DNA from 4 places in the Streptomyces sp. NPDC024687 genome. Region 2 is predicted to be linked to each of the others. Evidence: riboswitches for the same ligand, from Rfam matches in the RefSeq annotation. Region 2 holds a riboswitch; each other region holds the start of a gene.
What was found. A riboswitch is a leader RNA that binds a small molecule or an ion and turns the genes downstream of it on or off. The one in region 2 is predicted to bind cyclic di-AMP.
Positions count from the first base shown of each region.

Region 1: linked by a shared signal. The riboswitch ahead of ACZ39I_RS17285 (C40 family peptidase) and the one ahead of ACZ39I_RS41345 (M23 family metallopeptidase) in region 2 are both predicted to bind cyclic di-AMP.
Region 3: linked by a shared signal. The riboswitch ahead of ACZ39I_RS31710 (transglycosylase SLT domain-containing protein) and the one ahead of ACZ39I_RS41345 (M23 family metallopeptidase) in region 2 are both predicted to bind cyclic di-AMP.
Region 4: linked by a shared signal. The riboswitch ahead of ACZ39I_RS10270 (M23 family metallopeptidase) and the one ahead of ACZ39I_RS41345 (M23 family metallopeptidase) in region 2 are both predicted to bind cyclic di-AMP.

Region 1 is NZ_JBVHLJ010000004.1:118,978-122,364, reverse strand. Features, by position in the region: gene ACZ39I_RS17295 (ATP-dependent Clp protease proteolytic subunit) at 46-681, shown strand; gene ACZ39I_RS17290 (hypothetical protein) at 689-994, shown strand; cyclic di-AMP (ydaO/yuaA leader) riboswitch at 1,328-1,507, shown strand; gene ACZ39I_RS17285 (C40 family peptidase) at 1,511-1,984, shown strand; gene ACZ39I_RS17280 (LysE family translocator) at 2,090-2,710, opposite strand; gene ACZ39I_RS17275 (LysR family transcriptional regulator) at 2,798-3,387, shown strand, end outside.
Region 2 is NZ_JBVHLJ010000022.1:9,043-12,429, reverse strand. Features, by position in the region: gene ACZ39I_RS41350 (aldo/keto reductase) at 1-932, opposite strand, end outside; gene ACZ39I_RS41345 (M23 family metallopeptidase) at 1,057-2,082, opposite strand; cyclic di-AMP (ydaO/yuaA leader) riboswitch at 2,094-2,251, opposite strand; tRNA gene ACZ39I_RS41340 (tRNA-Met) at 2,551-2,624, opposite strand; gene ACZ39I_RS41335 (sensor histidine kinase) at 2,832-3,387, shown strand, end outside.
Region 3 is NZ_JBVHLJ010000009.1:190,371-193,757, forward strand. Features, by position in the region: gene ACZ39I_RS31705 (polyprenyl synthetase family protein) at 1-759, opposite strand, end outside; cyclic di-AMP (ydaO/yuaA leader) riboswitch at 1,284-1,458, shown strand; gene ACZ39I_RS31710 (transglycosylase SLT domain-containing protein) at 1,462-1,944, shown strand; gene ACZ39I_RS31715 (HAD family hydrolase) at 1,948-2,760, opposite strand; gene ACZ39I_RS31720 (LacI family DNA-binding transcriptional regulator) at 3,065-3,387, opposite strand, start outside.
Region 4 is NZ_JBVHLJ010000002.1:775,405-778,791, forward strand. Features, by position in the region: gene ACZ39I_RS10265 (DUF6250 domain-containing protein) at 56-772, opposite strand; gene ACZ39I_RS10270 (M23 family metallopeptidase) at 990-1,904, opposite strand; cyclic di-AMP (ydaO/yuaA leader) riboswitch at 1,909-2,070, opposite strand; gene ACZ39I_RS10275 (alpha-galactosidase) at 2,377-3,387, opposite strand, start outside.

The sequences.
Region 1 (3,387 bases), on a different contig from region 2:
CCTGTACATTTTTTACAGACAGCCTGCCGCGAGGAGGGGTACGCGATGACCCGACCCACAGCACGTCACGTCCTGCCGGAGTTCCATGAGCGCACGAGCTACGGGCACACGACGACGGATCCGTACTCGAAGCTGCTGGAGGAGCGGATCGTCTTCCTCGGGACGCCGATCGACGACACCTCGGCGAACGATCTGATGGCGCAGTTCATGTACCTCGAGTACCAGGCCCCCGACCGGGACATCTCGCTGTACATCAACTCCCCCGGCGGCTCGTTCAGCGCGATGTCGGCGATCTACGACACGATGCAGTACGTCAGTTGTGACGTGGAGACGACGTGCCTCGGGCAGGCCGGCTCCTCCGCGGCGGTGCTGTTGGCGGCGGGCACGCCGGGCAAGCGGTCCGTCCTGCCGGGCGCCCGGGTGGTGATCCACCAGCCCGCGCTGAGCGAGCCGGTGCAGGGACAGGCCGGCGATCTGGCCATCCAGGCCGACGAGTTGGCCCGGGTGCGGGCCCGCCTGGAGGAGATGCTGGTCCGGCACACCGGCCGCAGCCCCGAGCAGGTGAGCGCGGACATCGAGCGCGACAAGGTCCTGGACGCGCGGGGCGCCGTGGATTACGGCCTGGCGGACGCGATCGTCCCGAGCCGCAGGCCCTCCCGTACCGCGCCGGGCGCGAGGTGAGCCGTCGATGGTGCCGGACCTTCCACCGCTGCCCGCGCTCACGCGCGCCGAGGGCGAGCTGATCGACCGTTATCTCGACGTGGTCGACCTGCTGGGCCGGATCAACCCGGCCCGGCGCGAGGACACCTACGGCGGACTGCGCGCGGCGCAGGCGCTGGTGAGCAGGGCGACCGAGCTGCGCGACGCGCTCGTGCTGATGCACAGCAGGGGTGAGCGCGAACTGCACGCCGCGACGCTGGCGCGGGCGCTGCGGGTCCTGGACGGCGAGCGGCGTACGGCCCGGGTCACCGTGCCTCCGGAGCCCGACAGTTGACGAGGCGTCCGGAGCTGAGTCGAAACGGACCAAACGACGTACCCCCTATTGGAGGAGGCGCGGCTCCTTTTTTGCGAGCGTCGGAGTTGCACAACGCGCCTTGTTCGGGACCGGAATGAGACCTTTCCGTGCTGGTCCGGGGGTCTGTGACCCCCTCGACACCCCTTCCTTCGAAGGGGTGTCCACCCAAACGGGTGAGTGGTGAGTAACACCACAAATCAACGGTTCCGTTGGGCTTTTCGCACTTCCGTGCGCCAAGATCCCTGTCTGACGACAAGCCCCCGCCACAGTGGCGGGGCGATCCGGGCGGACGCCGAGTCCTGCCGCCGCCCGGATGACCGGTCGACAGAAGTGGATCGGCAGGAGTGGAGGACCCAAGCACGACGGGTCGCCGGAACGGTCACGCCATGACCGCGCCGAGTGTCCCTTGGGGTGAAGCCGCGTCAGCGGCCGGGCAACTTCGCCAGCCCGAATCCGACAGGTCATCCTTCACAGGCGGCTGACGAAGGGTTGCGCATGACTGCGCTCAATCGTGTCCCGTCGCTGATGGTCCGGGCCGGTACGGCCTCGGCCTTCGCCATCGCCGCCGTGGGCGGCTCCGTCGTGGTCCCGGGCCTCGCGCCCGACGCCGCGGCCGCGACGCCTGCGACGAAGGCACTCAAGGTAGCGGCCTCCAAGAAGGGCTCGCCGTACAAGTACGGCGCCACAGGGCCCCGCCGCTTCGACTGCTCAGGGCTCACGCTGTACTCGTTCAAGAAGGCGGGCAAGAAGCTCCCGCGCACGGCGGCCCAGCAGTACAACAAGACCCGTCACATCGGCGTGGGCAGCCGCAAGGCCGGCGACCTGGTGTTCTTCCACTCGGGTTCGAACGTGTACCACGTCGGCATCTACGCCGGGAAGGGAAAGATCTGGCACGCCCCGAAGACCGGGGACGTGGTGCGACTGCAGAAGATCTGGACGAAGAGCGTCTGGTACGGCCGGGTCAAGTGACCCCGAGGGGGCGGCGGCGACCTGACCTCCCGCCGCCCCCTCGGGCTTCCGAAGCGCAGGACGGCACAGCCGCCCCGATGCCTCCGTCGGCGCACCGCGAGGTGGTCAGACCGCGAGCAGCGGCTCGGCCAGGAGCATCATGCCGAGAACCGTCAACGCGCCTCCGGTGACCCCGGCGACGGCCCGGGCCGCCCGCGGCCGGCGCAGCCACCGCCCCAGCCGGTCCACGAGCACGGCCACCGCCGGGAACCACACCAGCGCGAGAGCGACCACGATCAGCGCGAGCAGCAGCGTCCTGGGCAGCGTGGAGCTCCCCTGGGGCACGAACTGCGGCAGCAGGCTGAGGAAGGTGATGGGGACCTTGGGGTTGAGCGCGTTGGTGACGAACCCCTGCCGCAGGGGGCGTACCCCCGCGCCGGTCTCGACGACCGTCTGGGTGCGGGTCCGCCGCAGCTCCAGCAGGGTCCGTACACCCAGGTACAGCACATAACCCCCGCCCAGCAGTTGAAGCGCCCGGAACAGCTCGGGCACGGCCGTGAGCACCGCGGCGACCCCGGCCACCGCGAGCGCCGTGTGGATCAGTAGCCCGCCCACGACGCCGAGCGCACAGGCGACCCCGGCCCGGCGGGAGACCAGGGCGTTACGTACGACGACGGTGAAGTCCGCGCCCGGCATGGCGACCATGCCGGCGGCGATCCCGGTGAAGGCGACGATCTGTCCGTTCATGCGGACCAGCCTGCCGCGCCGGAGCCTTCAGCAGGTATGTCGAATAACCTGGGTTTCCCTTAAGCACTCCTTTAGGCAGGCCTCGCCATGTACGACCCGGTCCGCCTCGCCGCCCTGGTCGCCGTCGCGGAGGCGGGCTCGATCACCCGGGCCGCCGAGCGCCTCGGCTACACCCCGCCCGCTCTCTCCCAGCAGCTGGCCAAGCTGGAGCGGGAGGCGGGTACCGCTCTTCTCGTACGGCATCACCGCGGCGCACGGCTCACCGGTGCGGGCGAGTTGCTGGTGGCGCGGGCCAGGCGGGTGCTGGACGAGCTGGACCGGGCCCGGCACGAACTCGCCCGGCTGACCGGCCTGTCGGGCGGCACGCTGAGGCTGGGCACCTTCCAGACGGCGGGCATTCAGCTGCTGCCGCCGGTGCTGAGCACGTTCCGCCGGGCGTACCCGGACGTGGAGCTGTCGGTCGCCTTCCACGAACCCACGGCCGGGATCACCGCGGTGGCGGCCGGTGAGATCGACCTGGCGCTGACACACGCCTATGAGCCGGGCGAGCCCCCCGCCCTCCCGGCCACCCTGAGCGCGGAGCCGCTGCTGACCGAGGAGCTGGTCCTCGTGACGGCCCCCGGGCATGCCCTGGCGGGCGGCTCGACGCGGCTGCCGCTGGCGGAGCTCGCCGGTGA
Region 2 (3,387 bases):
TCCGTCAGGCGCGTCAGCTCCTCCTCCGTCAGGGTCAGGTCGGCCACGCCCAGCAGCGCCGGCAGCTGTTCCACCGTGCGGGCGGACGCGATCGGGGCCGCGACCGTCGGCTGGGCGGCGAGCCAGGCGAGGGCGACCGTGGCGACCGGGACGGTGTGGGACTCGGCGATGTCGTCGAGCGCCTCGAGGACCTTGCGGCCGCGTTCGGTGTCCAGGTGCTTGCCGGCGCCCGTGGCACGCGCACTGTCGACCGTCGTACCGGGGCGGTACTTGCCGGTGAGGAAGCCGGAGGCGAGGGCGTAGTACGGGACGGCGGCGAGGCCCTCCCGGGCCGCGAGAGCCTCCAGTTCACCCTCGTACGTGTCGCGCGAGACCAGGTTGTAGTGGGGCTGGAGGGCGACATAGCGCGCGAGGCCCTCGCGGTCGGAGAAGGCCAGTGACTCCGCGAGGCGCGCGGCGGAGATGTTGGAGGCGGCGATCGCCCGCACCTTGCCCGCCTTCACCAGTTCGTCCAGCGCGCCGATGATCTCCTCGACCGGCACTTCGGTCTTGTCGAAGTGGGTGTAGTACAGGTCGATGTGGTCGGTGCCCAGGCGCGTCAGGGAGGCGTCGGCGGCGGCCTTGATGTTCGCCGCCGACAGGCCCTGGTACTGCGGGTGCTGGCTGACCTTCGTGGCGATGACGACGTCGTCACGGTTGCCGCGGGCCGCCAGCCACTTGCCGATGACGGTCTCGGACTCGCCGCCGGAGTTTCCCTCGACCCACGCCGAGTACGCGTCGGCCGTGTCGACGAAGTTGCCGCCGGCCGCGGTGTACGCGTCGAGAACGTCGAAGGAGGTGGCCTCGTCTGCGGTCCAGCCGAAGACGTTGCCGCCGAGGGTGAGCGGGAAGACCTCGAGGTCGGAGGAGCCGAGCTTGCGAAGAGAAGTCATGCCAACGTCAACACCCGTGCCGGACGCCGCTCTTCCGCCACGGCCGCAAAGTCCTCGTAAACAAGCGGAATCACCTGCTCCGGCGCCCCGGCGGGAAACCCTCAGGGGCGCTTCAGGAGGCGCGTCAGGGAGTGAGCCCCTTGCCGCGCAGCCACGCCATCGGGTCGATCCCGTCGGCCGAGCCGTTCGGGTGGACCTCCAGGTGCAGGTGCGCGCCGGTCACGTTGCCCGTGGCGCCCACGCGGCCGATGACCTCACCGGTGCCGACCTTCTGGCCGACGCTGACGCTGATCGAGGACTGGTGGCAGAACCACAGCTCGGTGCCGTCGTCGAGGGTGAGGATCGTGCGGTAGCCGTAGGAACCGGCCCAGCCGGCCTCGGTGATGGTGCCGCTGTGGATCGCCTTGATGAGCGTGCCCGTGGGGGCGGCGAAGTCGAGGCCCGTGTGGTAGCCGGAGGACCACAGCGAACCGGCCTGACCGAAGGTCGAGGTGATGGTGTACGACGAGGTCGGCAGCGTGTACTGCTTGGCGAGCTCGGCCAGGCGCTCGGCCTCGGCCTTCTTCGCGGCCGCCTCCTCCGCCTTCTTCTTCGCGGCGGCGGCCTTCTCCTGGGCTTCCTTCTCCGCCTTGGCGGCGGCCGCGTCGGCCTCCTTCTCGGCGGCGTCCGCGATGGCCTGGGCGGCCTTGGTGTCGAGCTGGTCCTGCTGCAGCTCGGCCTGGGCCAGGATGCGCGAGCGCAGCGCCTCACCGGCGTCCGAGGTGCCCTTGGCGGTGTCGGCGGTGGTGGCGCCGACGCTGCTGAAGGCGCTCGTGTCGTCCGCGGCGGAGGCCGAGTCGTCCGAGATGAGCGAGCCCACGTTGGGCAGGTCGGGCATGGAGATGGAGACCGGCGGCTTGCCGGTGTTGGCGCTGGCCATCCCGCCGGCGCTGACGGCGGCTATGACACCGACGCCCAGAACGGTGGAGCTACGGGCGAACCCTCCGCCACGCTGCTTGGCGACGCGATGCCGGCCTCGTACGGGAGCGAGGGAGTCCGCGGTGGGGTTCCACTCGCCGAGCGGGGCCTCGTCGTCGGCGCGGTAACCGCCGTATACGAGGGTGTCGCTCGGGACGTACGGCGCCTCGGGGGCAGGCGGGTTGGACGCCACGTGGGCGCGCTCCTTTCCTTCCTTCTCGCCTACCGGGTTAGCTGACGGGTTCGGAGCAGGAAGGTCTCCTACGCGCGTATACCGACCGTGCTGCCACGGTGGCGTACGAGCGATTCACCCCAAGTTGGTGGTTCCCCGGTTCCCTTGCGGAATTCGGCGCGTGAGCACGGAGCCGTCTCTTGTGACGGCTGGGACGACCGCGCTGCGTTATCGAACGTTAATAGACGTGGGGGCCCGATTCCAAGCTGTTCCGCTTGATCATTAACGAAATCACGCTGGACTTACGGCCCATGAACGCCTAAAAACGGGCGAGTTGGCCTTCACTCAAGCCACACAAAGACATTGACGGTATGTCAGCTGTAACGCGGAGGGCGGTCGCGCGCTCACCCCGCGTCACATCACGTCATGAAGGGGAAAAACACTCAGGGCCGGAATCCAGTGAACTGGATTCCGGCCCTGAGCCGTGAGTAGCGGGGACAGGATTTGAACCTGCGACCTCTGGGTTATGAGCCCAGCGAGCTACCGAGCTGCTCCACCCCGCGTCGTTGTGTAACCAGCATACGTCATCCGGAGAGTGGTCCGCGCCAGGGTTGTTCGGGACCGCCTCACTGGAGGGGCGTGACGGCAGTTCCACGACGGGACCACGGCGGCGGCGAGGACGGCGACGGCGGGGAGTGATCCTCGTCCGGGCCCCGATGGTGTAGCGGGCTACACCGTGCGACCGGGGCCGTTCGTCTAGCGTGAGCGGCATGTGGAAGTCGGTGCAGCGTGCGGCGATGGCGAGCGTGCATCTCGTCGTGGCCGCGGCGATGTGCTTCGGCATGTACCTTTTCATCACCGTGCTGCTGATCGCCGCCGTCGGTACGGTCGCCGTGGTCGGCTGCTGGCTGCTGCCCGAGGCCGTGCTGCTGATACGGCGGATCGCCGGCGCCAAGCGGAACCTGACCGCCCTGTGGACGGGCCGGGAGATCCCCGAGGCGTACACACCGATGACCGGCACCCTGCGCGAACGGCTGCACATCTCGGTGCGGGACCCCGGCACGCTCAGGGACCTCCGCTGGATGCTCGCCTACTACCTCTACGGCGCCCTCCTCGCCCTCGCCCTCCCGCTGTGGCCCCTCGGCCTGGTCGTCGACGGCGTGTGGGCCGGGGCGCTGCGCCGCGACCCCGTCGTCCTGCCGCTGATCGTGCGGCTCGCGGACACCGAGGCCCGCTGGTCGACCGTGCTGCTCATGCCCTCCCCCGAGGCCAGGCTGGCCCGGCGGGTCGAGGAGCTGCGGGAGACCCGGGCCGACGCGATCGCCG
Region 3 (3,387 bases), on a different contig from region 2:
CCGCAGCCGCAGCACGGGCATCGTGGGGATGCCCTCGCGCAGGTCGGTGCCCGGCGTCTTGCCGGACTCGCGGGAGTCGGAGGCGATGTCCAGCACGTCGTCGGCGAGCTGGAAGGCGACACCGAGGCGCTCGCCGTACTGGGTCAGGACGTCCACGACGGTCTCGTCGGCGCCCGACATCATGGCCCCGAAGCGGCACGAGACCGCGACCAGGGAGCCCGTCTTGCCGCCGAGCACGTCGAGGTAGTGCTCCACCGGATCACGGCCGTCCTGCGGCCCGGCCGTCTCCAGGATCTGGCCGGTGACCAGGCGCTCGAACGCCTCCGACTGCACCCGGACCGCCTCGGGCCCGAGGTCGGCCAGGATGTGCGAGGCGCGGGCGAAGAGGAAGTCGCCCGTCAGCACGGCCACCGAGTTGCCCCAGCGGGTGTTGGCGCTGTCGACACCCCGCCTGACCTCGGCCTCGTCCATGACGTCGTCGTGGTACAGGGTCGCGAGGTGGGTCAGCTCCACCACCACGGCGGACGGCACCAGGCCCGGCGCATAGGGGTCACCGAACTGGGCGGCGAGCATCACGAGCAGCGGCCGAAACCGCTTTCCACCCGCTCGCACCAGGTGCTGGGCGGCCTCCGTGATGAAGGGGACCTCGCTCTTGGTGGCCTCGAGCAGTCCCTCCTCGACAGCCGCCAATCCGGCCTGGACATCGGCTTCCAGAGCCTGGTCCCGCACGCTCAGCCCGAACGGCCCGACGACGGTCACGAGGGGTCTCCTGTCTGCTGGTGTCTACTGGCGGTCACACGGAATGTCGATAGGTCGCTGCCATCACTCAAGTCAGCGTATCCGGTCACCTTTGGATCACCGATAGCGCCCGCCCCGTCCATGCCAGGCGGTATCGGATCACGGCCGGTATGTTTCCGATCATCTGATAAGAGCAAATATCTACCGACTTGTACGGAATCGGCCGCCATCGCGGGACGGACGCGGGGGCAGTGAATCCCACGGGCCGCCGGTTGAACACGAGTTGAGGCTTCTTGCCCCTTTTGCACCTCTTGCGCTCCAGTGTGACTTGACCCACTCATGCGGGCGAACCGGCATGAAACCGGAATCCACCGATCCGCCTTTGCCGGTGCGCGAGTTGAGGCTTGGCGAACGCAAAGGATCAAGTACCTCAAATGCCTCTTACCAAGGTCAATAGGCACCTCATGTGAATTCGCCACTTGTTCCGGACATGTGCTCTCGCATACGTTCCCGGCCTGTCGGGCGGACGCCGAATCCTGCCACCGCCCGTACACCCACCGAGAACCATGGCAGGAGCGGGGGAACCAGGTTGACCGCCGGACCGGGCGTCTTCGGACATACCGGCACGGCTTGGGGTGAAGTCGCGCCTTTCGTAGGCGTGGCCGGGCATCTCCCGCCCGAACCCGACAGCTCACCTCGCAGGCGACGGAGAGGAACTTCACCATGTCCGCTGCCGCTCAGCACCGACGTACTCGCACCAGCCGTCTCGTCCGCAAGCTCGCCGTCGCCGGCACCGGGGCCGCCGTACTCGCGCTCCCCCTCATCGGCGCCACCACCGCGTCCGCGGCCACCCCGACCGTGCAGACCGCCAGCACGCTCGGCTACTCCAACACCCTCGACGGCTGGATCCGGGCCTCCCTCGCCGTCATGGCGGAGCACGGGATTCCCGGCTCCTACGACGGCATCTACCGCAACGTCATCCGCGAGTCCTCCGGCAACCCCTACGCCATCAACCTCTGGGACTCCAACGCGGCGGCCGGCACGCCCTCCAAGGGCCTGCTCCAGGTGATCGACCCGACCTTCAACGCGTACCACGTGGCCAACACCTCGTGGGACCCGTACGACCCGGTGGCGAACATCACCGCGGCCTGCAACTACGCGGCCCAGCGGTACGGGTCCATCGACAACGTGTTCGGCGCGTACTAGGAACTAGGCGTCACGGAACAGTCTTTCGAGGACGACGGCGACGCCGTCGTCCTCGTTCGACAGTGTCACCTCGTCGGCCACGCCCCTGAGATCGGGGTGGGCGTTGGCCATCGCCACGCCACGGGCCGCCCAGTCGAACATGGGGATGTCGTTGGGCATGTCCCCGAAGGCGATCGTCACCTCGGGGCCCAGACCCAGGTGCCGGGCGGCCAGCGCGAGGCCGGTCGCCTTGGTGACGCCGCATGGCTGGAGTTCGACGGTCCCGGGCCCCGACATGGTGACCGTCGCCAGCGAGCTCACCACCGACCGCGCCGTGACCGCCAACTCGTCGTCGGACAGGTACGGGTGGCGCAGCAGCACCTTGCTGATCGGCTCGCACCACAGGTCGTCGCGCCGGCCGACCCGTACGGCGGGCAGGGTCGGGTGGGGCATCAGATAGCCCGGTTCGATGAGCGTGAGCCCCTCGACACCGTCCTGGTCCACGGCCGCGTACACCTGCCCGACCTCGGCCTCGATCTTGCCGAGCGCGGTCTCGGCCAGCTCCCGGTCCAGGGTCATCGACCAGAGCAGACGGTCCGCGCCGGCGTCGTACACCTGCGCGCCCTGTCCGCACACCGCGAGCCCCGTGCTGCCGACTTCGTCGAGCAGGGACCGCACTCTGGGCGCCGGCCGTCCCGTCACGACGAGATGCCGGGCCCCACTCTCCGCCACCCTCGCGAGCGCGGCCAGCGACCGGTCCGAGACGGTGTCGTCGGCGCGGAGCAGCGTGCCGTCCAGGTCGGTGGCGATGAGTGAATATGCGGTGGAGGCGGCCATGATCAGAGAATACGGATGGTTGGCCCCCGCGACTCGACGCGAACCGGACGGCTCCTGCTTTCACATCCGTTGACGGCAGTTCCGGTTCCGGGGGTGCGGCGGCGCGGGACGACCCGCCGGTATGCGCCACGAGACCGGGCAGGCCGGGCCCGGGCATGTCCGTTGCGGCTCAGCCCTGTTGACGCGGCGGGTGGACAGGGAGCGGTGCGCAACGGCCGGGCCGCCGTGCGCCGCGTCACCATGCCTCGCCTCGCCCCCACCTGCGTCGTGCGGGCCCGCCACCGCACCGCGCCTCGGCGGAGCGCTACGCGGAGTCCCGGACCACCAGTTCCGTAGGGAGGATCACTCCGGCGGTGTCCTCGCCCGCGATCTGGGCCAGCAGCATGCGGACCATCTCGGCGCTGATGCGGTCGAAGGGCTGGCGCATGGTGGTGAGGGCGGGGGTGATGGCGGTGGCCGCCGGGGAGTCGTCGAAGCCGCCGACAGCGATGTCCTCCGGGACCGAACGCCCGGCCTGCTGAAGGACGCCCACGACCCCGAGGGCCATGAGGTCCGAGGCGACGAACACCGCGTCCAGGTCCGGGGCCTGGGCCAGCAGACGGCGGGCCGCCCGTTCACCGCCGCTGC
Region 4 (3,387 bases), on a different contig from region 2:
GTCGGTGAGATAAGCCACTCCTAAAGTGTTGGCCAAACCAGGAATAGGCCCATCATCAGGAATGTTCACGCTGCGACCGCCACACCCTGAAGTCACTGATCCGGAAGTGACTCCAGGTGGTCCGGAACGCGAAGTGCCCACGTGTGTACGGCTGCGGATCGGTGTAGTCGAAGACGAGCCGCCCGTTGTTCCACCACTGCACGGTGGACCCGTCGGAAACGATCCGCACCCGGTTCGGCTCGTTCGCGACCAGCAGCGGCTCGGTGTAGTCGTAGATCAGGGGCCGTACACCGGATTCTCCGACGTAACGGCGCAGCCGTGTCGTGGTGTTGTAGTTGGCGCCGTAGCCGGAGTAGTACGTCTTCAGGTAGTCGTACTCCGCGAGCGCCCCGCCCCGGTGGGTGGCGAAGAGGTCGTGGGGAGACCGGACGTCGACCGCGTTCCAGAAGTTGTTCAGGTCGGACACCCGGTCGTTGACCCCGCCCGCGGACACGGGAGTGGCTGTGTACTCCAGGACGTACGGCCCTTCGAGCGGCTGCCTGAACCAGATCGTCGCGCCGGCCGGCACATCGACCTCCAGGACCCCGCGCCGCGCGGTGACCGTGCCGCCTTGCTCCAGCTCGACGGCCCAGCGGCCGAGGCCGTGGCGGAAGTCGTCGTGAGCGATGAGGCGGCGGTGTGGGGGCGAGGCGCTCGCGGTGGCCGCGGGGACGAGGGCGGCCAGGGCGGCGCCGGCGGCGAGGGCCCCGAAGGCTCTGCGCGTGGTCGTCATGACGGACGGTTCCTTCCGTGAAGGGACGAGGACCCTGAAGAGACGAGGATCCCAGAAAGCGCTTACTCGGCTGGGGAGTTCACTGTGCCGCGCCCCTCCTCCCCCTGTCGACGCCCCGAGCACACCCGCCACAAGAACGCAACGAAGCGATCATGAGGAAACACCGAAGGCCGGACCCGGGGATCGGGGTCCGGCCTTCGGTGGCACAGGAGGATCGTCAGCCGACGGCGACGCCCTTCGAACGGAGGTAGGCGACGGGGTCCACGTCGGAGCCGTAGTCCGGCGTGGTGCGGATCTCGAAGTGCAGGTGCGGGCCGGTGACGTTGCCGGTCGCACCGGAGAGGCCGATCTGCTGGCCCTCGGTCACGGTCTGGCCGGCCGAGACGGAGAGCTGGGACAGGTGGGCGTACTGCGCGTAGTAGCCGTCGTTCAGCTTGATGACGACCTGGTTGCCGTAGGCGCCGCCCCAGCCCGCGGAGACGACCGTGCCCGCGGCCACGGCCTTGAGCGAGGTGCCGGTCGGGACGACGAAGTCGACGCCGGTGTGGTAGCCGCTGGACCACATGCTGCCCGCGACGCGGTAGCCGGTGCCGATCGTGGCGCCGGTGACCGGAAGGGTGTAGCCGCTGGAACTGGTGGTGGCGGAGCTCTGGGTGGCAGCCGTCGAGTTCGAGGAGGACTTCTTCGACTCGGCCTTCTCGGTCTTCGCCGAGGACGAAGAGGAAGACTTGGTCTTCGTCGTGCTCGCCTTGGCCTTCTTGCCGATCGAGAGCTTCAGACCGGGGTGGATCAGTGACGGGTCGTCTCCGATCGCCGAACGGTTGTCGGCGTACAGCTTCTTCCAACCACCGCTGACGTTCTGCTCATCGGCGATCTTCGAGAGATAGTCGCCGACGCGCACCGAATAGGTGCGCACCGTCGAGGCCTTCTTCGCGACCGTCTTTTCGGCGGACTTCTGCGTGACCGGAAGCGACTGAACGGCCTTTTCCGACACGGACTGGGGAGTTGCGGCGTGCGCGCCGGTGGCCCCCATGAGCGGGAGGGCGAGCGCGGCGCCCCCGGTGCCGACGACGGCGATCGAGCGGGTGAAGCGCTGGGACTTCGGACGGCGGTGCTTACCCTTCGCGGGCATGACGAATTCCTCTCCGGCGCCTGCGAGGTGAGCTGTCGGGTGCGGGCTGGAGATGCCCGGACGCGCCTGGACGCGCCTTAACCCCAAGCCGTTCCGGAGACCGGAACAGGCGGTTTTACCTGTGGGTCCCCCGCTCCTGCCTTGCACGGGTGGGTGAGTGTGGGGAATCCGCTCGGCGGCAGGATTGGGCGTCCGACCGGATCGGGGGTGAACGTAAGCGAGCAAGACGCAAAGGGACAAGTGAAGGGTTCCCTTTGCCTGCGTTCCTGTTGATCCCGTATGAGAATTACCGGTCACCCTGCGTGAATCGGACGCCCTTCACCCGACCCAAATCCCCTTGGGAAACCTGCGAATTACGTGAACATGACGGGCGACACACCGTCACGGATATGACGCTGCTCACGTCACGAATTCACAGGAACCCTCAAGCCGAAAGGAGTTGGGAGAGAACCTGCTAATTCGGACACAAGCCCTAGATGCGACGCAGTCGGATAACTGTCGCATCGAGGTCACCGCGCAAGCCGGTACGAAGTCCGTGATGAAGCAATACGCCCCCTCGGTACACTTCGCCCGTTTCGAGGCATTCATACGACGCTGTCGGGTCGAGCCCGCGCAGCCGCAGCGAGGGGACGGGCTCGCCGTACTTCTGCGCCTGCAGCCAGGCGAGGACGACGGTCTCGTCCCCGAGGACGTACTGCACCGCGCTCAGCCCGCCCTGCGGAGGCCGCAGCCGGTACAGGTCGCCGCGCTGCACCACCGGCCGGATCTCCTTGTAGAGACCCACCCACCGAGCGGCTTCGGCGAGCTCCTCCTCGGTCCACTCCGTGAGGTCCCCGCCGACCCCCAGCACCCCGGCCATCGCGCTGACGAACCGGAACCGCAGCGAGCTCACCCGGTCGTTGAGCTGGGTGTTGGGACTGTCGGTCACCCATGCGGCCATCACACGCGCGGGATGGATCTGGCTGAAGCCGTGCTGGATGGCGAGCCGGTCGAGCGGATCGGTGTTGTCCGAGGTCCACACCTGGTCGGTGCGGCTGAGCACCCCGAGGTCGATCCGGCCGCCACCGCCCGAGCAGGACTCGAAGGCCACGCCCGGGTGGGCCTCCCGCAACCGATCCAAGAGGGCGTAGAAGCCGCGCACATGGTCCACCCACAGGCGCTGCGGGTACGACTCACCGGGCCAGCCCGCGTCCGTGAAGCAGCGGTTGAAGTCCCACTTCACATAGTCGATCGGGGCCGAGGAGAGGAGAGCGTCGAGCTGCTCCCACAGGTACTCCTGGACGTCCTCGCGCGCGAGGTTCAGTACGAGCTGGTTGCGGAGCTCCGTCCGCTTCCGTCCCGTTTGGTACTGCACCCAGTCCGGGTGGGCGCGGTACAGCTCGCTGTCCGGGTTGACCATCTCCGGCTCGACCCAGATGCCGAACTGCATGCCGAGCGTGCGCACGTAGTCGGCGAGCGGCTTGAGGCCGGCGGGGAAGCGGTC